Regions from separate parts of the Paenibacillus sp. GCM10023250 genome, predicted to be linked through region 1. Evidence: riboswitches for the same ligand, from Rfam matches in the RefSeq annotation. Region 1 holds a riboswitch; each other region holds the start of a gene.
What was found. Region 1 has a riboswitch for cyclic di-AMP ahead of ACFPB1_RS23625 (hypothetical protein). Riboswitches for the same ligand answer to the same signal wherever they lie in the genome.
Positions count from the first base shown of each region.

Region 2: linked by a shared signal. The riboswitch ahead of ACFPB1_RS19525 (histidine kinase) and the one ahead of ACFPB1_RS23625 (hypothetical protein) in region 1 are both predicted to bind cyclic di-AMP.
Region 3: linked by a shared signal. The riboswitch ahead of ACFPB1_RS07535 (3D domain-containing protein) and the one ahead of ACFPB1_RS23625 (hypothetical protein) in region 1 are both predicted to bind cyclic di-AMP.

Region 1 covers NZ_JBHSHY010000046.1:26,228-31,334, forward strand. The annotation lists gene kdpA (potassium-transporting ATPase subunit KdpA) at 1-1,238, opposite strand, end outside; gene ACFPB1_RS23615 (potassium-transporting ATPase subunit F) at 1,287-1,364, opposite strand; gene ACFPB1_RS23620 (hypothetical protein) at 1,603-2,037, opposite strand; gene ACFPB1_RS23625 (hypothetical protein) at 2,166-2,612, opposite strand; cyclic di-AMP (ydaO/yuaA leader) riboswitch at 2,726-2,890, opposite strand; gene ACFPB1_RS23630 (NADH:flavin oxidoreductase) at 3,282-4,394, shown strand; gene ACFPB1_RS23635 (methyl-accepting chemotaxis protein) at 4,534-5,107, opposite strand, start outside.
Region 2 covers NZ_JBHSHY010000028.1:54,022-59,128, forward strand. The annotation lists gene ACFPB1_RS19525 (histidine kinase) at 180-2,519, opposite strand; cyclic di-AMP (ydaO/yuaA leader) riboswitch at 2,697-2,891, opposite strand; gene ACFPB1_RS19530 (DUF445 domain-containing protein) at 3,141-4,400, opposite strand; gene ACFPB1_RS19535 (LacI family DNA-binding transcriptional regulator) at 4,801-5,107, shown strand, end outside.
Region 3 covers NZ_JBHSHY010000006.1:24,322-29,428, forward strand. The annotation lists gene ACFPB1_RS07525 (TetR/AcrR family transcriptional regulator) at 7-639, shown strand; gene ACFPB1_RS07530 (ATP-binding protein) at 719-1,867, shown strand; cyclic di-AMP (ydaO/yuaA leader) riboswitch at 1,934-2,135, shown strand; gene ACFPB1_RS07535 (3D domain-containing protein) at 2,244-3,068, shown strand; gene ACFPB1_RS07540 (polysaccharide deacetylase family protein) at 3,234-4,097, opposite strand; gene ACFPB1_RS07545 (acetylxylan esterase) at 4,239-5,107, shown strand, end outside.

The sequences.
Region 1 (5,107 bases):
AGCTTCACTTCCTTGCCCTCGACCTTCTTGCCGAGGAACTCCGGCGTCCGGCCGACCATCAGACCGCATATGAAGACCGACAGGATCAAGTACAATAACCCATTAAGCAGGCCGACGCCTTTGCCGCCGAACACGTTGTTCAGCATCATTTCCGCCAGCGCCGTGAAGCCGCCGAGCGGGGTCAAGGATTCGTGCATGTTGTTGACGCTGCCCGTCGTGGCCGCCGTCGTGACGGTCGTGAAGAGCGCCGATTCGGAGATGCCGAAGCGCACTTCCTTGCCTTCCATGTTGCCATGAACGCCCATCGCGTCCAGCGCGCCGACGCCTTTATATTCCGAGACGAATACGGTGACCAGCATGACGAGAAAAATAAAGCTCATCGCGCCGAATACCGCCCAGCCCTGCTTCTTGTTGCGGATCATCAGGCCGAACGCGTAGACGAGCGCCGTCGGCAGCAGCATCATGCACAGGATGTGAACGAGGTTCGCGAGCGCCGTCGGATTCTCGAACGGATGCGCCGCGTTCGTGCCCATCCAGCCGCCGCCGTTCGTGCCCAAGTGCTTGATCGATTCCAGCGAAGCGATAAGTCCCCGCGTGATCGTCTGTTCGCCGCCCTCGAGCGTGGTGGCGTGCACCGCGCCGAGCAGTGTCTGCGGCACGCCCTGGAACACCAGGAACAGCGCGACGATGAAGCTGAGCGGCAGGAACACCCGCGTGATCGTGCGGGTCATGTCGACGTAGAAGTTGCCGAGATTATCCTGCCGGCCGATCAGGCCGCGGATGAACGCGACCGCGATCGCGAAGCCGGTCGCCGCCGACGTGAACATCGGGAACGTGATCGCAATCAGCTGCGACAGGTAGGACAATCCGTTCTCCCCGCTGTAGGACTGCCAGTTCGTGTTCGTGATGAACGACGCGGCCGTATTAAACGCTTGCCCGGCGGGCATGTTGCCGATGCCGTCGGGATTCAGCGGCAGGTAGCTCTGCAGCCGCAGGATCAGATAGATCAGCAGCAGCATGACGAAGTTGGACAGGAGCACGGCGCCCACGTACGCGCGCCAGCCCATCGATTCGCCTTCCCGGACGCCCATGATCCGGTAAAGCAGCCGCTCGACGGGCCCGAACACCCGGTCCAGCCCCGTTCTCTCCTGCGAGAAGACTTTGACAAGATAAGCGCCGGCCGGCTTCACCAAGAGCATGATGATGACCAGCGTGACGGCGACTTGAACGAATCCCATAGCCATAGCGATATTTCCTCCTCAATTAATGAAGCAGCGATCCAAGGTTTAAAACTTCTCCGGCTTCACCAAGACGAAACCGAGATAGACGATCAGGGCAATGGCGATAATCCCCATGACGACCATGGCTGAACCTCCTTCGCGTAATGTGGGCCGCGCCCCGCGCCGGCCGCTTCCGCCGAACCGCTGATGCGCCCGGGCGCCGCCGGATCAGGCGCGTCCGCAAAAGGCCCGGAATCCCCAAAAGAGCCCGAAAACGACCGCAGCCAAGAGCACCATCGTAATATCGTTAACCATCCGCATACCCTCCTCCGCTGCTTTTCCTCCGTTTACAGATACTTTCTTTCAATTAAAACTTTTTATGCTACTCCAACAGAGAACCGAGGGCTCCCGCCTGGACGTGCACGATATGGTCGGCGCCGAGCCCCTTGTAGATCAGCCGCCCGTGCGTGCGTCCCGTGACGACGTACACCGGCTGGTCCGTCCACTTGCGGATCATGCGCAAATACCTGCAGCACAGCGACAGGCTGCTCTCGAACAGGAACGCCTTCCCGACGGGTCGTTCCGGCCGCTCCCACGTGTCCGGATCGATCGTGTTCACCAGCAGAATCGACTCTACGCCGAGCTTGGCGAGCTGCTGCCGTTCGGCGACGCTGTTCGTGACGGCCGTAAATGGCAGTCCCTTCATGAGCAGCTGCTTGATGAACTGCTCGCCGGCCTTGGTCATGGCCGACACGACGATCGCCTGCGCCGTCTGGTGCGCGGCCGTCTGCTGCGCGGTTGCTTCCCTGTCCTTCACGTCTTCATCCCTGCTCCCTTCATTCGCACACCGTCATCTTAACGCCGTTTCCCATAAATTCGGGGTAAAGAGTGCGGCGCCGCGCGTAAAAAAAGTATAAAAATGACGGCAGTCGCCCTGAATGTCTCCTAAAAAATGACATACGCCTGCGCATGCTCGAAGCAGTACGCGTGGTCGTGCAAGCGGACGAACAGCGGCTCGTCCGGCGCGTTCGCGCGGCCCGCGGCCAGCTCGCGCAGCGCGGTCTCCGCCGCGAGCGACCGGACGTCGCCCCAGACGTCGTGCTTCAGGCTCGCCTCCAGCAGCCCTTCGCCGACCGTGTGGTGCTTGAACCCTTGGAACGCGCACGCCCAGCGGATAAAATCCCCCTTGAGCGCGCACTCGCGAAAGACGCCGATCCCAAGCTCGCCCGTCGTCGAGCCGAGCATGAGGATCCCGCAACAATCCTTGATCGTGGAATCCGGCAGCAGCACCTGCGCCGACTCCCGGTCGAACCGGAAGCATTCGATTCGTTCGATCGTCACCTTGTCCATTCGTTCCCGCCTGTGCGTGGCATCCGTCTGCACCGCTTGCATGTTCGTCACTCCTATAAATTGGGATAAAAAAAGAAGCCGGGAGAAGAGATGTCTCTGCTCCCGGCTTCCAAGGCAGCGCAAAGAAAAGCAACGCTTCGCGCGCGTTCGGCCTGGTCGTCTCTCTTGTCCGCTTGCGAGGTTAGCTGCCGGATTCGGGCCAGAGTAAGCCCTACGCGCAGGCGGCGCCTGCATGCGATTCACCCCGTGAAGCCGGTCCTGGCGACAGGCGGCTTCGGTGGTTCCCCCGCTCCCATGAAGGGATTCAGCGTTCGGATAAGTTGTGGATGCTTCTAATCGTAGTCCCGGCAGGGAAAATTGTAAAAAGCCGCAGCGCGCGCCATGGCGCGCGCTGCGGCGAATTCGCGCGATGAAAACGCGCTCAAATCGTTCGATTGCGGACGAACCCGCCAATTGCTCCGGAAAGCTTCCGTTTTCCACGCAGGCAGCAGACGGCGGCAGGCGGCGGCGGACGGCGGCGGCAAGATGCCGGACGCAACGTGCCGGCGGGATGCGCAATACCGGCTATGCGAATTGAAATTCAGGCCTTCATGGAGTAAAGTGAGGACATGGATTTCGTTTCCAATTCCAAGAAGACGGAGTCCCTGTCCCGCACTCGACCGTCCGTCCCTTGTCATGCATAATCCGATGAATCACGAGGAGGAAATCACGATGACCACCAATACGGCGCAAGCGCTGTTCGAATCTTTCCGGTCTCCGAAGCTGTCGCTCGACAACCGGATCGTCATGGCCCCGATGACCCGCGGCTTCTCGCCGGGCGGCGTCCCGGGCGGCGACGTGGCCGCCTATTACCGGCGGCGCGCGGAGAACGGCGTCGGCCTGATCGTCACGGAAGGCACGCTGATCAACCATCCCGCTGCGGGCGCCAGCACGAAATGGCCGCATTTCTACGGCGAAGATGCCTTGAACGGCTGGGACGGCGTCGTCCGCGCGGTCCACGAGGCCGGCGGCAAAATCATGCCGCAGCTCTGGCATGTCGGCATGGCTCGCAAAGAGGGCACGGGCACGCACCCCGAGGCGCCGTCCGTCGGCCCATCCGGGCTGAACCTCGCCGGCGAACGGGTCGGCGAGCCGCTGACCGAGCGCGAGATCGCCGATCTGATCGCGGCGTACGCGCAGGCGGCCGCCGACGCGAAGCGGCTCGGCTTCGACGGCATCGAGCTGCACGGCGCCCACGGCTACCTGATCGACCAATTCTTCTGGGCCGTCACGAACGTCCGGACGGACGCGTACGGCGGCGACCTGGTGAAGCGGACCCGCTTCGCCGCCGAGATCATCGCCGCATGCCGGCGCGCCGTCGGCCCCGACTTCCCGATTATGCTGCGGTTCTCCCAGTGGAAGGCCGACGCGTACGACGCGCAGCTCACGACGACGCCGGATGAGCTGGCCCGCTTCCTGGCGCCGCTCGTCGACGCCGGCGCCGATCTGTTCCACTGCTCGACCCGCCGGTTCTGGGAGCCGGCGTTCGACGACGGAAGCGGCCTGAACCTCGCCGGCTGGACGAAGAAGCTGACGGGCAAGCCGACCGTCACCGTCGGCTCCATCGGGCTCGACCTGGAGTTCACCCGCTTCTTCAAGGAGCGCAAAGGCGCCGGCACGGCCGGCATCGAAGAGCTGCTCGAGCGGCTCGCGCGCGGCGAATTCGATCTCGTCGCCGCCGGGCGCGCGCTCCTGAACGACCCAGAGTGGGCCGTCAAGATCCGCGAAGGACGCGGCGACGAGCTGCGCGCGTTCGAGCTGGAAGCGACGCAGCGCTTGTACTAATCCGAATCGCGCGCTGCGCAATGCGCAGCGCAAATAAGGCTGTTCCCGCCCGGGCGGGAACAGCCTTATTGCGCGTTGGTCCGCGCTCGGCCCGGCAAGCGGCCGCGCGCCTCGCGAGCGGCGGCGCCTCCGGCCTAGCTTACTGCCGCGCGAACTTCTCCAGCATCTCGCCCGCCGTGGACGCGATGTGCTCGAACGCCGCGTCAAGCTCCTTCACGCTCTCCGCGTGATGCCCCATGTCGCGCTTGATCCGGTCGATGTCCGCGCTGATCGCCCTCAGCCGTTCCTGCATCGCGCCGAGCTGCTCGCGGATGTTCTGGGAGGCGTCGCGGCTCTGGGCCGCCATCCGCCGGATCTCCCCGGCCACGACCGAGAAGCCTCTGCCGTATTCGCCGGCGTGCGCGGCCTCGATCGAGGCGTTCAGTCCGAGCAGGTTGGACGTGTCCGCCAGCTCCTGCACGACGCCGATGATGGATTGGATGCCGTCGATGTCGCGGTTCAGCGCCTCCGACTTGTCCGCCAGCGCGCCCATCTCGCCGCTGATGGCCCCGAACGCCGAGGCGATGCCGTTCGACGTCGCCGTCATCTCCTGCACGGACGCCGCCAAGCTTTCCGAGGCGCCGCGGATCGTGTCCAGCCTGGCGTTCAGCACGGCGGACGTCAGCACGCCGACGACTTCGCCCGAGAGCCGCAGCGGCACCGCCGTGCCGACG
Region 2 (5,107 bases), on a different contig from region 1:
TTATGCGCTTTCATGGAAGGTTTAGAGCTGCGCGGACATAAAAAAAGGGTACGCCTTCCAATTAGACGCACCCTTCCCCGTCGCATGCTCGCCGCATTTATGGCCGTCTTGCCGTTATCGCGCTGGCCGCGGACCGGACAGCTGCAAGCGGAACCGTGGCCGCATGGGACGGAGGAAGCCTATTCTTCCTCTTCCCCGAGCGCCATGTTCGGATTGAAGTCCGCCACCACGAGCACATCCATATGCCGGCCTTCCCGCAATATCGTATCGATGACCGGCGTGCGCGTCATGCGCTGCCAGAAGCCGGGGCGGGACTGTCCGAGGATGATCTGCGTGCTCTTCAGCTCGTTCGCCTTCGCGAGCAGCGCGTCGGCGACGTGATTCCCGGACACGCCGCTCTGCATCTCGAAACGTCCGCCGAGCCGGCCGACCAGCGCCTTGATCTCCTCGATCCGCTTGGCGCACGTCTCGGAGCGGTCGCCTTCGGTCCGCACGTAGTGGACGTGCCAATCCGCCTTCAGGCGGTAGGCGATGCGGAAGCCGCGGCGAATGAGGCGCTCCGCGTTCGGGCTCGTCGTCACCGCGACGAAGATCGACTCGTGGCGCCGCCACGGGCCGCGCAGCGAACCGTTGCGCTCCCACGACTCCAGCCGCTCATCCACGTCGTCGGCGATCTCCCGCAGCGCCAGCTCGCGGAGCGCGATCAGGTTGCCCGTCTTGAAGGGGCCTGCGAGCTTCTCCTTGACCATGTCGGGGCCGTAGATCCGGCCTTCCTTCAGCCGCTCCTGCAGCGCGCTCGGCGCGACGTCGATCAGCTCCATCTCGTCCGCCAGGCGGAGCACCTGGTCGGGTACCGTCTCCGTCACGGTCGTGCCGCAAATCTTCTCGATCGAGTCCTTCAGGCTCTCCAGATGCTGCACGTTCAGCGTGGCGATGACGGAGATGCCCGCATCCAGCAGCTCGCGGATATCGTCGTAGCGGTGCGCGTTGCGGCTTCCCGGCGCGTTCACATGCGCCAGATCGTCGATCAGCACGACCTCGGGATTGCGCGCAAGAATCGCGGCGACGTCCATCTCCTCGGCCTCCGAGCCGTTCGCCCCCGCCTTCAGCCGCGGCATCGCGGTCAGCTTGCCGATCTGGGCTTCCGTATCCGGTCTGCCGTGCGTCTCCGCGAAGCCGATGACGACGTCAATGTCTTTGCGGAGCAGCGCGTTGCCCTCGCGGAGCATCATGTACGTCTTGCCCGCTCCCGGCGCGGCGCCGATATACACCTTGAACCGGCCGCGCCGGATGCGCTCGATCTTCTTCTCGAGCTCCTGCTCGCTCAAGCGGCGGTACGGCTCGGATGGCTTCAGCACGGCGCGCTTCGTCGGCAGCACCCGTTCGCCCTCGTGCTCCGCGCGGTCGGCCATGAAGAAGACGTCGATGTTGCGGACGTGCTTCAGCAGACTGCGGGCGATGGAGCCCTGCCGGAGCTCCTCCGTGCGGGTCTGCTTGGAATGGCCCATGACGATCCTCGTCGCGTTGATGAGCATGGCGTAGCGGATCAGCGCGCGCGGCACCTGTTTGCGGCTCGTGATCGCGATTTCCCGAAAGCCCGCACCCACCTTCTCGACGAGCTTCAAAATCGATTTCTTGAACGCTTCCCGTTCCTTGGTCGGCTCCTGCGACGCGTCCGTGAAGACGACGACCTGCAGGTCGCCGCCGAGCCGCTTCGCAATCTGCTGCCCGCGGCGAATGTAGAGCGATCCGTTCACGTGGTACTGCGCCGCGACGAGAATCCGCTCGGACGCGCCGGACGGCCCGATGAATCCCTGCTCCTCGCGGTATTTCTCCAGCGACTCGTTCACGCCCTCCGCCATGAGGCGAAGCGCCAGCTCGCGCAGCTTGCCGACGTTGCCGCGCTTCAGCAGTTCGGGGTCCTTCACGTTATTCAGCCGGCCTTCGCTCAGCCGGTTCAGGATCGTCTCCGGCGACACGTCGATCAGCCGCACCTCGTCGGCGAGCTCCAGCAGATCGGCAGGCACCGTGCATTCCGGCTCGATGCCGGTCAGCTTCTGCGCCTGCTCCTTCACGCCTTCCAGCTCATAGACGTTGACCGTCGTGATGACGCTGATGCCGCGGCTGAGCAGAAACCGGATATCCTCGCGCCGCGTCGGAAACCTGGCGCCGGGCCGGTTCTCGTGCGCGAGCGAATCGACGAGCAGCACCTCCGGGTTGCGGTCGACGATCGCATCGAGGTTCAGGTCCTTCTTCTCGGCGTCGCCCTTCATCCAGTGGATGCTCGGAATGCGCTCCAAATCCGCCAGCTGCTCCACGGTCTCGGGCCGCCGCATCGTCGACACGGCGCAGACGGCCACGTCGATGCCTTGCTCCTTGAGCGCCTGGCCCTCGCGCAGCATATGATAGGTTTTGCCCGAGCCGCTGACGGCGCCCACGTAAATTTTCAGCCGCCCGCGGTGGATTTTGGAGATGGATAACAGCAGTTCCTCCGGAGTTTGTCGCCGGTAGCCGGCCATAACGTTATACCCCTTTCATGCCCATACATATAAATTTTCATGTTGCCCGGAATCTTATGCTCGCCACGAAAACGGACATCAAAAAAGAAGCCAGCAAAAGACGGCCTCCAATTCAGAGAACGCCTCTCGCGGCTTCTAGGCACACTGTATCTGTAGTGGCTGTTCGCACGCATATTCGTCGCCTCTCTCGGTCGCTTACGAGGTTAGCTGTCGGATTCGGACATGAGAGCCGCCCTACCCGGGACGCGAGGCTATGCGCCTCCGCCCGGGATTCACCCCTGATGGCAAGTCCGGAAGCGCGCGGCTTCGGACAGACTTGTCATGTCGTTGGTTCCCCCGTTTTCCTGTTCGGAAATTCAGCGTTGTCGATTACGTTGTTAAGCATGACTCATGTTACGCCGAAGCTTGACTTTTGTAAAGGAACTCCGTGCGCACTCCGTCCCGCTGTACGTGCAACGGACGCAAATATAGCGCTTACAAAGGCGGCGCGCTTCAGGAATCTCGCGCTACCTCACTTTATGACCCGTTTCCGTAATTACCGGCGAATGCCAGGGGCCGCCGGCGGCCTGGCCCCGGTACGATCGTCCGGGTTCCGGCGCGCTGGCCGCGGGCGGCCGGGAATCAGACGTTCCCGGTCGCCATCTCGATGCCCCGCAGCGCGAGGCCGATCAGGAAGCCGCAGAGCGCGCCGTTGACGCGGATCCATTGCAGGTCCTGCCCGACCTTGTCCTCGATCAGCTCGACGAGCTGGTCGTTGTCGAGCCGGTCCAGATTCTCCTTCACGAACGAGCCGATCCGGGCATGGTTGCGCTCGATCAGCGCCGCGGCCTGCTTCTTCAGCCAATGCTCGGCGTCCCGCACCAGCGCCTCGTTCGCTTCGATCCGGTCGAGCATCCCCTCGACGGCCGGCCACGCCTTCCCGGCGAAGTCCGGCGCGCTCAGGAATTCGAGGACCTTCTCGCGCAGCCGCTCGAACAGCTTGCGCAGCTCCCCCTCTACGTCGAACGCCTGGAGCAGCTCTTCGCGCATCAGGTCCAGCCGGCCGGATTCCGCTAGCTGCGTCACGAGCGTATCGAGCGCCTCGCGCAGCTTGCTCATGACGATCCGGCGGCGCTCCGTGCCCGGAAGCTTCAGCTCGGCGAGCTTCGAGAGCGCGAACTGCTGAAGCATCGCCCCGAGCTTGTCCTCCTCGAGGTAGCCGATGAACGCGTTCACGGCGAACGACATCAAGCCGCCGAGGTTGAGCCCCTTGATCAGCGTCATCACCGCGCTGCCGAGCTCGCGCTGCATGCCCTCCGTGGCGACCCACGTCTCCGCGCGCTCGAGCAGCAGATCGAGCATCCGCTCGTCCGTGCCGTCCTCCTCGGCCTTGCGAATGAAGCCGCGCAGCGCTGCCTCCAGGTCGATCCGCCGCACCGCGGCCTCGATCTCGCCGGACAGCAGCGGCACGACCCGATCCGCGTCCACGCTCCGCAGCACGTCCGCGAGCAGCAGCGGCAGCCGCTCGCTCTCGACCGCCGAGCGCAGGGCGCCGCGCACGACAGGCAGGAGCTGCTCGGCCAGCTCGACCTGCCGCAGCTTCTCGAGCATGCTGTCCTTCGCCAGCAGCCGCTCTTCGAGGACGCGCACGATGCCGTCGGACATCTTCTTCCGGTTGCGCGGCAGCAGCGCCGTGTGCGGAATCGGAATGCCGAGCGGGTGGCGGAACAGCGCGGTCACGGCGAACCAGTCCGCCAGCCCGCCGATGACGCCGGCCTCGAAGCCCGCGTGCAGCAGCCCGAGACCGCCGCCGCGGAAGGGCAGCGTCGCCGCGAAGCCCGCGGCCATCGCGCCGAGCGAAAGATTGGCCATTTGTTTGTTTCGCTTCTTTACTTTCGCCATGATTCTCCTCCTAGGATTGCTACCTACACCATACCATTATGGGCGAGCCTGTTGCAAAAATCCGGCCTGCCGCGCGTGTTTACCCTATATAATGAAGGGCTTGCGCTCCCGTCGTTACGATGAGTGCAGCCAGGTTTGGCGCCGGATTCGATCGTTCATGGGATGGAACTGCAGCCATCGCGCGGGCTCGGCCCGTGAATTTCGCGATTGCGATTCCCCGCCTTCTCCGCTACAATGAATCCATACCCCAAAAGTTAAAGCGCTTATACTTTTAATGCCGTGAAGCGATCCGCCGGCGTCGCGCGCTGCGTTAGCCCGGTTTATAATTTACCCCGAAAATTAAAGCGCTTAAACTTAAATCGCCTATCCGCCATTCTAATGAGGAGCTGATCGAGGCCGCATGAAAGTCAGCATTTTCGACGTCGCCAAAAAAGCCGGCCTGTCCGTCGTGACCGTCTCCCGCGTGCTGAACGGCGCGGAATCGGTGCGCGAGGCGAACCGGCAAAAGGTGCTCGCAGCGATGAAGGCGCTGGATTACAGGCCGAACGCCGCGGCGCGCAGCCTGGCCAGGGGCAAGACGGGCGTCATCGGGCTGATTCTGCCCACGCTGCAGGATTCGTTCTTCGACGCGATCGCGAGCGAAATGAACCGCATCCTGGCGGACAGTGGATATGTCCTCGCCGTCTCGGTCTACGCGAGCCCCGGGC
Region 3 (5,107 bases), on a different contig from region 1:
GCCACGATGACGACGCGAAGGAAACAAATGACCGAAGACATGAAGACGGCGATCCGCCAATCCGCGGCCGAGCTGTTCGCCGAGAAGGGCTACGAGCACGTGACGATGCGCGAAATCGCCAAGCGGGCAGGCTGCTCGCATACGGCGATCTATTTGTATTTCAAGAACAAGGAAGAGCTGCTGCAGCAGATCGCCATTCCGTCGCTGCTGGAGCTCGAGCGCGGCTTCCGCGAGGAGCTGGAGAAGGCGGATGCATCGCCTCTGGAGCGCCTGAAGGCAATGTGCGTCCGTTACGTCGTCTTCTGCCTGAGCAGCGGCAGCCTGCATACGGTGCTGTTCATGTCCGGCTCCGTGCGGGTCGATGATCCGGCGCCGGCGCTGGAGATCAACGTCATCCGCAACCGCCTGTTCGCGTATATGCGCGATTCGCTGAACCGGGTCGTGCCTGCTGCGGAAGCGGAAGGCGGCGAGAGCGGCGAGACCGCGACGAACCGGGCCCGCGTGCTGTTCTACTACATCCAGGGCTTCGTCAGCACGTACGCCGGTCATACGGGGCCGACGGACATCCTGCTTGACCGCATCCTGCCGATATTCGGCGAAGGCATCGCCATCCTGACGAAGGGCATGGCGCAACATTAATTGTTTTTAATGTCGCAGGGTTTGGCGATTCCGAAGCGAATAACGACTAAGAGACTCGTTTCGGAGGATGGATCGGACCATGAGGCGGACAGCCGTTTACTGCAATCGCGTGCTTGCTTCGAAGTTGAAACGAACGCTTATGCTCCGGACGGTCGGGCGCAAGGAACAGGATGCGCACGATCTTCATCCCGATTCCATGAGCTACCGCCGGCTGATCAAATATTTGCCGGAGCCGATCTTCGTGCATGACGGCGATACGGTCATATTCACCAACCAGGCCGGACTGCGGCTGCTCGGGGTGACGGAAGCCGAACTGCTCGCCAAGCCGTTCGTCAGCCACTACTTCCATCCCGACTACCGCGAGACGGCGCGGCATCGGCTCCAGGCGATCATGGGCACGGACGAGCCCAACGAGTTCGAAGAGTCGAAGCTGGTCAGCGCCGCGGGCGAGATGATCGACGTCGAGGTCTCGAGCACCCGCATCCGCAACTATCCCGGCAGAGGCACGGTCGTGCAGAGCGTGTTCCGCGATATTCGCGACCGGAAGCGGGAAGAGGAAGCGCTGATTCAATCCGAGAAGCTGTCGGTCGTCGGCCAAATGGCGGCCGGCATCGCGCACGAAATCCGCAACCCGCTCACGTCCCTCATCGGATTTTCCAAATTTCTCAAAACGAGGATCAACAGCTACCACGATTTTTTCGACATCATGCTCGTGGAGCTGGACCGGATCAATACCATCGTGCAGGAATTCATGGCGCTCGCCAAGCCGCAGGCGAACCAATTCCGCCGGCACGACCTGGTCAAGACGATCCAGAGCGTCCTGACGCTGCTCGAGACGCAGGCGATCATGAACAACGTCCAGCTGTCCGCCAGCTACGACGCCGAGACGGCCGAGCTCCTCTGCGAGGAGAATCAGCTGAAGCAGGTGTTCGTCAACGTGCTCAAGAACGCGATCGAGGCGATGCCCCAGGGCGGATCCGTCGCCATCCGGCTGAAGTCGGCCGGCAGCCGGGACATCGCGGTGTCGATCGAGGATCAGGGCATCGGCATTCCGGAAGAACAGCTGCCTATGCTCGGCGGTCCATTCTTCACGACGAAGGACGGCGGGACGGGGCTCGGCCTCATGATCTGCTATCGCATCATTGAAGGCCACCGCGGCAGGATCGACATCGCCAGCGCCCACGGCAAAGGCACGACGGTGACGATTTCCTTGCCCAAAAACGAGTGAAACGATGCACAGGCGCGGCCTATTGGGCGGATTTACCGGTAGGTTGCCCGGAGCGACTGTGTTATCCTATTACGCGAGCCGAAACGATTACTCGTACGGGGGATTTTTTGGGAGCAAGTCACGTTGCTCCGTTCTCGTCATCTGATGGGCATCACATGACGGGTTCACCGCGCTTTGGCGCTGGGGTGAATCGCGCGTTCCCGCGCGTAGGGTCGAACTCCTCGACCCGAATCCGACAACTAACCTCGTAGGCCGCATGCGAAGATGGCGTCTTTGTTCCGCACTCGTTCGGCGGATCTGTCCTCTTCGTAATGACGTTCTTATGCCTGCTTCTGAAGGGGCATGGGACCGTAAATCTTAAGGAGGAACCGACAACATGAATCTTCATCATTGGAAGAAGGGCATCGTGGCCGCCGCGCTCGGCCTCGTTATTTTCGCCCAAGGCGCAGCCGCGCACGCGGAAGGCACGTACAAAGCGAAAGACAACGACACGTTCTGGAAGCTGTCGCAAAAGTTCGGCGTCAGCGTCGACCTGCTGCAGCAAGCGAACCCGTTCGTGGAGGCAGGCAACATCTATGACGGCTTGATGCTGGTCATCCCGGCGGCCGATAAAGCCAAGACCGTAGGTCCGGCACGCATCCTGAAACAAGAGGCCAAAGCTCCGGCGGCGAAGAAATCCCCGGCAGCCGAAGCGAAGAAATCCGCGGAGAAGATGGCCGTGAAAACGCCGGCGAAGAAGGCGGCGAAAGCGGTAACCACCGCTTCGAAAGCCAAGAAAACGACCGTTAAGCAGACGACCGTTAAGCAAACGGCCGTTAAGAAGCCGGCCGTCACCAAGCCGCAAGGCGACAGCGTAACGGTAAACGGCAAATCGTACGCCTACTCGGACGTCTTGAAGGTCAAAGCAAGCGCCTATACGGCAGCGGCCTCCGAGAACGGCTGGGGCCCCGTCGACTACTTCGGCAATCCGCTGAAGCTCGGAACGATCGCGGTCGATCCCGACGTCATTCCGATGGGAACCAAAGTGTTCATTACCGGCTACGACCATGGCGGATTGCCGTCCGGCGGCATGCTTGCGGTCGCGTCCGACCAAGGCAGCGCCATCTCCGGCAACCGAATCGATATTTTCGTTCCGCAATCGCAGAGTCAAGCAAGCAAGTTCGGATTCCAGAATGTCAAGGTCTTCATCCTCAATAAATAGGCACACGACGACAAACGGCAGCCCCGCGCGGGCTGCCGTTTTTTGCGCTGATGGTTCGCATGTAACCGGATCGAGCGGATCGGTCGGTGCGCTGCCGCTCCTTCCAGCAATCGGCCCCGCGCACGGCCGGATGCCTCGTCTGGCATTCGCCAGCCGCCGGCCGGCTCAGGGCAGCCGGCGGGCCGCCGGGCGCCCGAGCAGTTCCGGCAGCGTGACGATCGCGTAGCCTTTGCTCCGCAGCAGCTTGATCAGGCGCGGCAGCGCCGCGATCGTGCCGGACAGATCCTGCCCCGTGCCGCCGCCGGCATGCTGCAGAACGATGGAGCCCGGCTGCAGCGTCCGCTTGATGTTGATCAGAATGGCGCTGCTGTCGATGCTTCGCCAGTCCTCGGAGTCGACGTCCCAGTTGACGACCGTGAAGCCTCTTCCGCGCAGCCATTCCACCTGCGCCGGCGTGATTTCGCCGTATGGCGGCCGGACGAACCTCGGACTGTAGCCGACGAGCGGCCGCAATATCCAGTCGGTCCGCAGAACCTGCTGCTGCATGGCGTACAGCGAGATTCGCGAGAAGACGGGATGGTTCAAGGAATGATTGCCGATGATGTGGCCTTCCCGCTGCATCCGCCGCACGATCGCGGGATGGGCCGCCGCGCGCTGGCCGACGACGAAGAATGTTGCCCGGACCTTGTAGCGCGCCAGCGTCTCGAGCACCTGCGGCGTGTAGCGGGGATCCGGCACGTCGTCGAACGTCAGCGCGACTCGGCGGTAGCGCCGCGAGCCGCCGATGACGAAGGCGCCGGGATAGCGCTGCTGCAGCGCCACCCACGAGATCGCGGGCCGCTTTTTCTTGGGGCGCTGGGCGCCGGAGAACGCGCCGGTCTCCTCAGGCTGCTGCGCCGCTTGTTGACGGTACTCGCTTCCCGCCGCGGCCGACCGCATGCCGCCGACCGGCTCCGCCCCCGCGGACGCAGCCAGCAGCATGCAAACCGCCAGCAGCAGCGCTTTTCGCGCATCCCCCCATCTTCGCATGGCCGTCCCTCCTTCATGATGTCATTTTGCCCGCGGGCGTAATCGCGCATTCACGAATATCGGAATCGCTACTTTACAGCGGTGTATGGAAGACGTACCATGAGGAGGAACTCATTTCAAGCGAAAAGGGGTAGCGTGCCGATGCCAATGATCGATATGCCGCTGAATGAATTGCAAACGTATTCAGGACTCAATCCGAAGCCTGCCGATTTCGATGACTATTGGGAACGGGCGCTGGCGGAGATGCGCGCCGTCGACGCCGCGGTCGAGCTCGTACCGAGCGAATTCCAGACGCCGGCGGCCGAATGCTTCGACTTATATTTCACAGGCGTCCGGGGCGCGCGGATTCATGCCAAGTACGCGCGTCCGCGCCAGGCGGAGCGGCCGCATCCGGCGGTCATCCAATTTCACGGCTACAGCGGCAGCGCCGGCGATTGGACGGACAAGCTCGGCATCGTATCGCTAGGCTTCTCCATCTTCGCCTTGGACGTCCGCGGGCAAGGCGGTTATTCGCAGGACAGCGGGGGCGTAACGGGCACGACGCTGAACGGCCATATCATCCGCGGCTTGGACGATCATCCGGACGAGCTGCTGTTCCGCCACGTCTTCCTGGATTGCGCGCAGCTGGCAGGCATCGCGATCGACAGCCCGGAAGTGGATCCGGAGCGCGTCTACGCCATGGGCGGCTCGCAGGGCGGCGCCTTGACGATCGCCTGCGCCGCGCTGGAGCCGCGCGTCAAGAAGCTGGCGCCGGTGTTTCCGTTCCTGAGCGACTACCGCCGGGTGTGGCAGATGGACTTGGCCAAGGATGCGTACGCGGAGCTGCGCACGTACTTCCGGCATTTCGATCCGCAGCATAAGCGGGAGGACGAGATTTTCACGAAGCTCGGGTACATCGACATTCAGCATCTGGCAAGCCGCGTCCGGGGCGAAGTGATGATGGGCGTCGGCCTGATGGATACGATCTGCCCGCCGTCGTCGCAATTCGCCGCATACAACAAAATCACGGC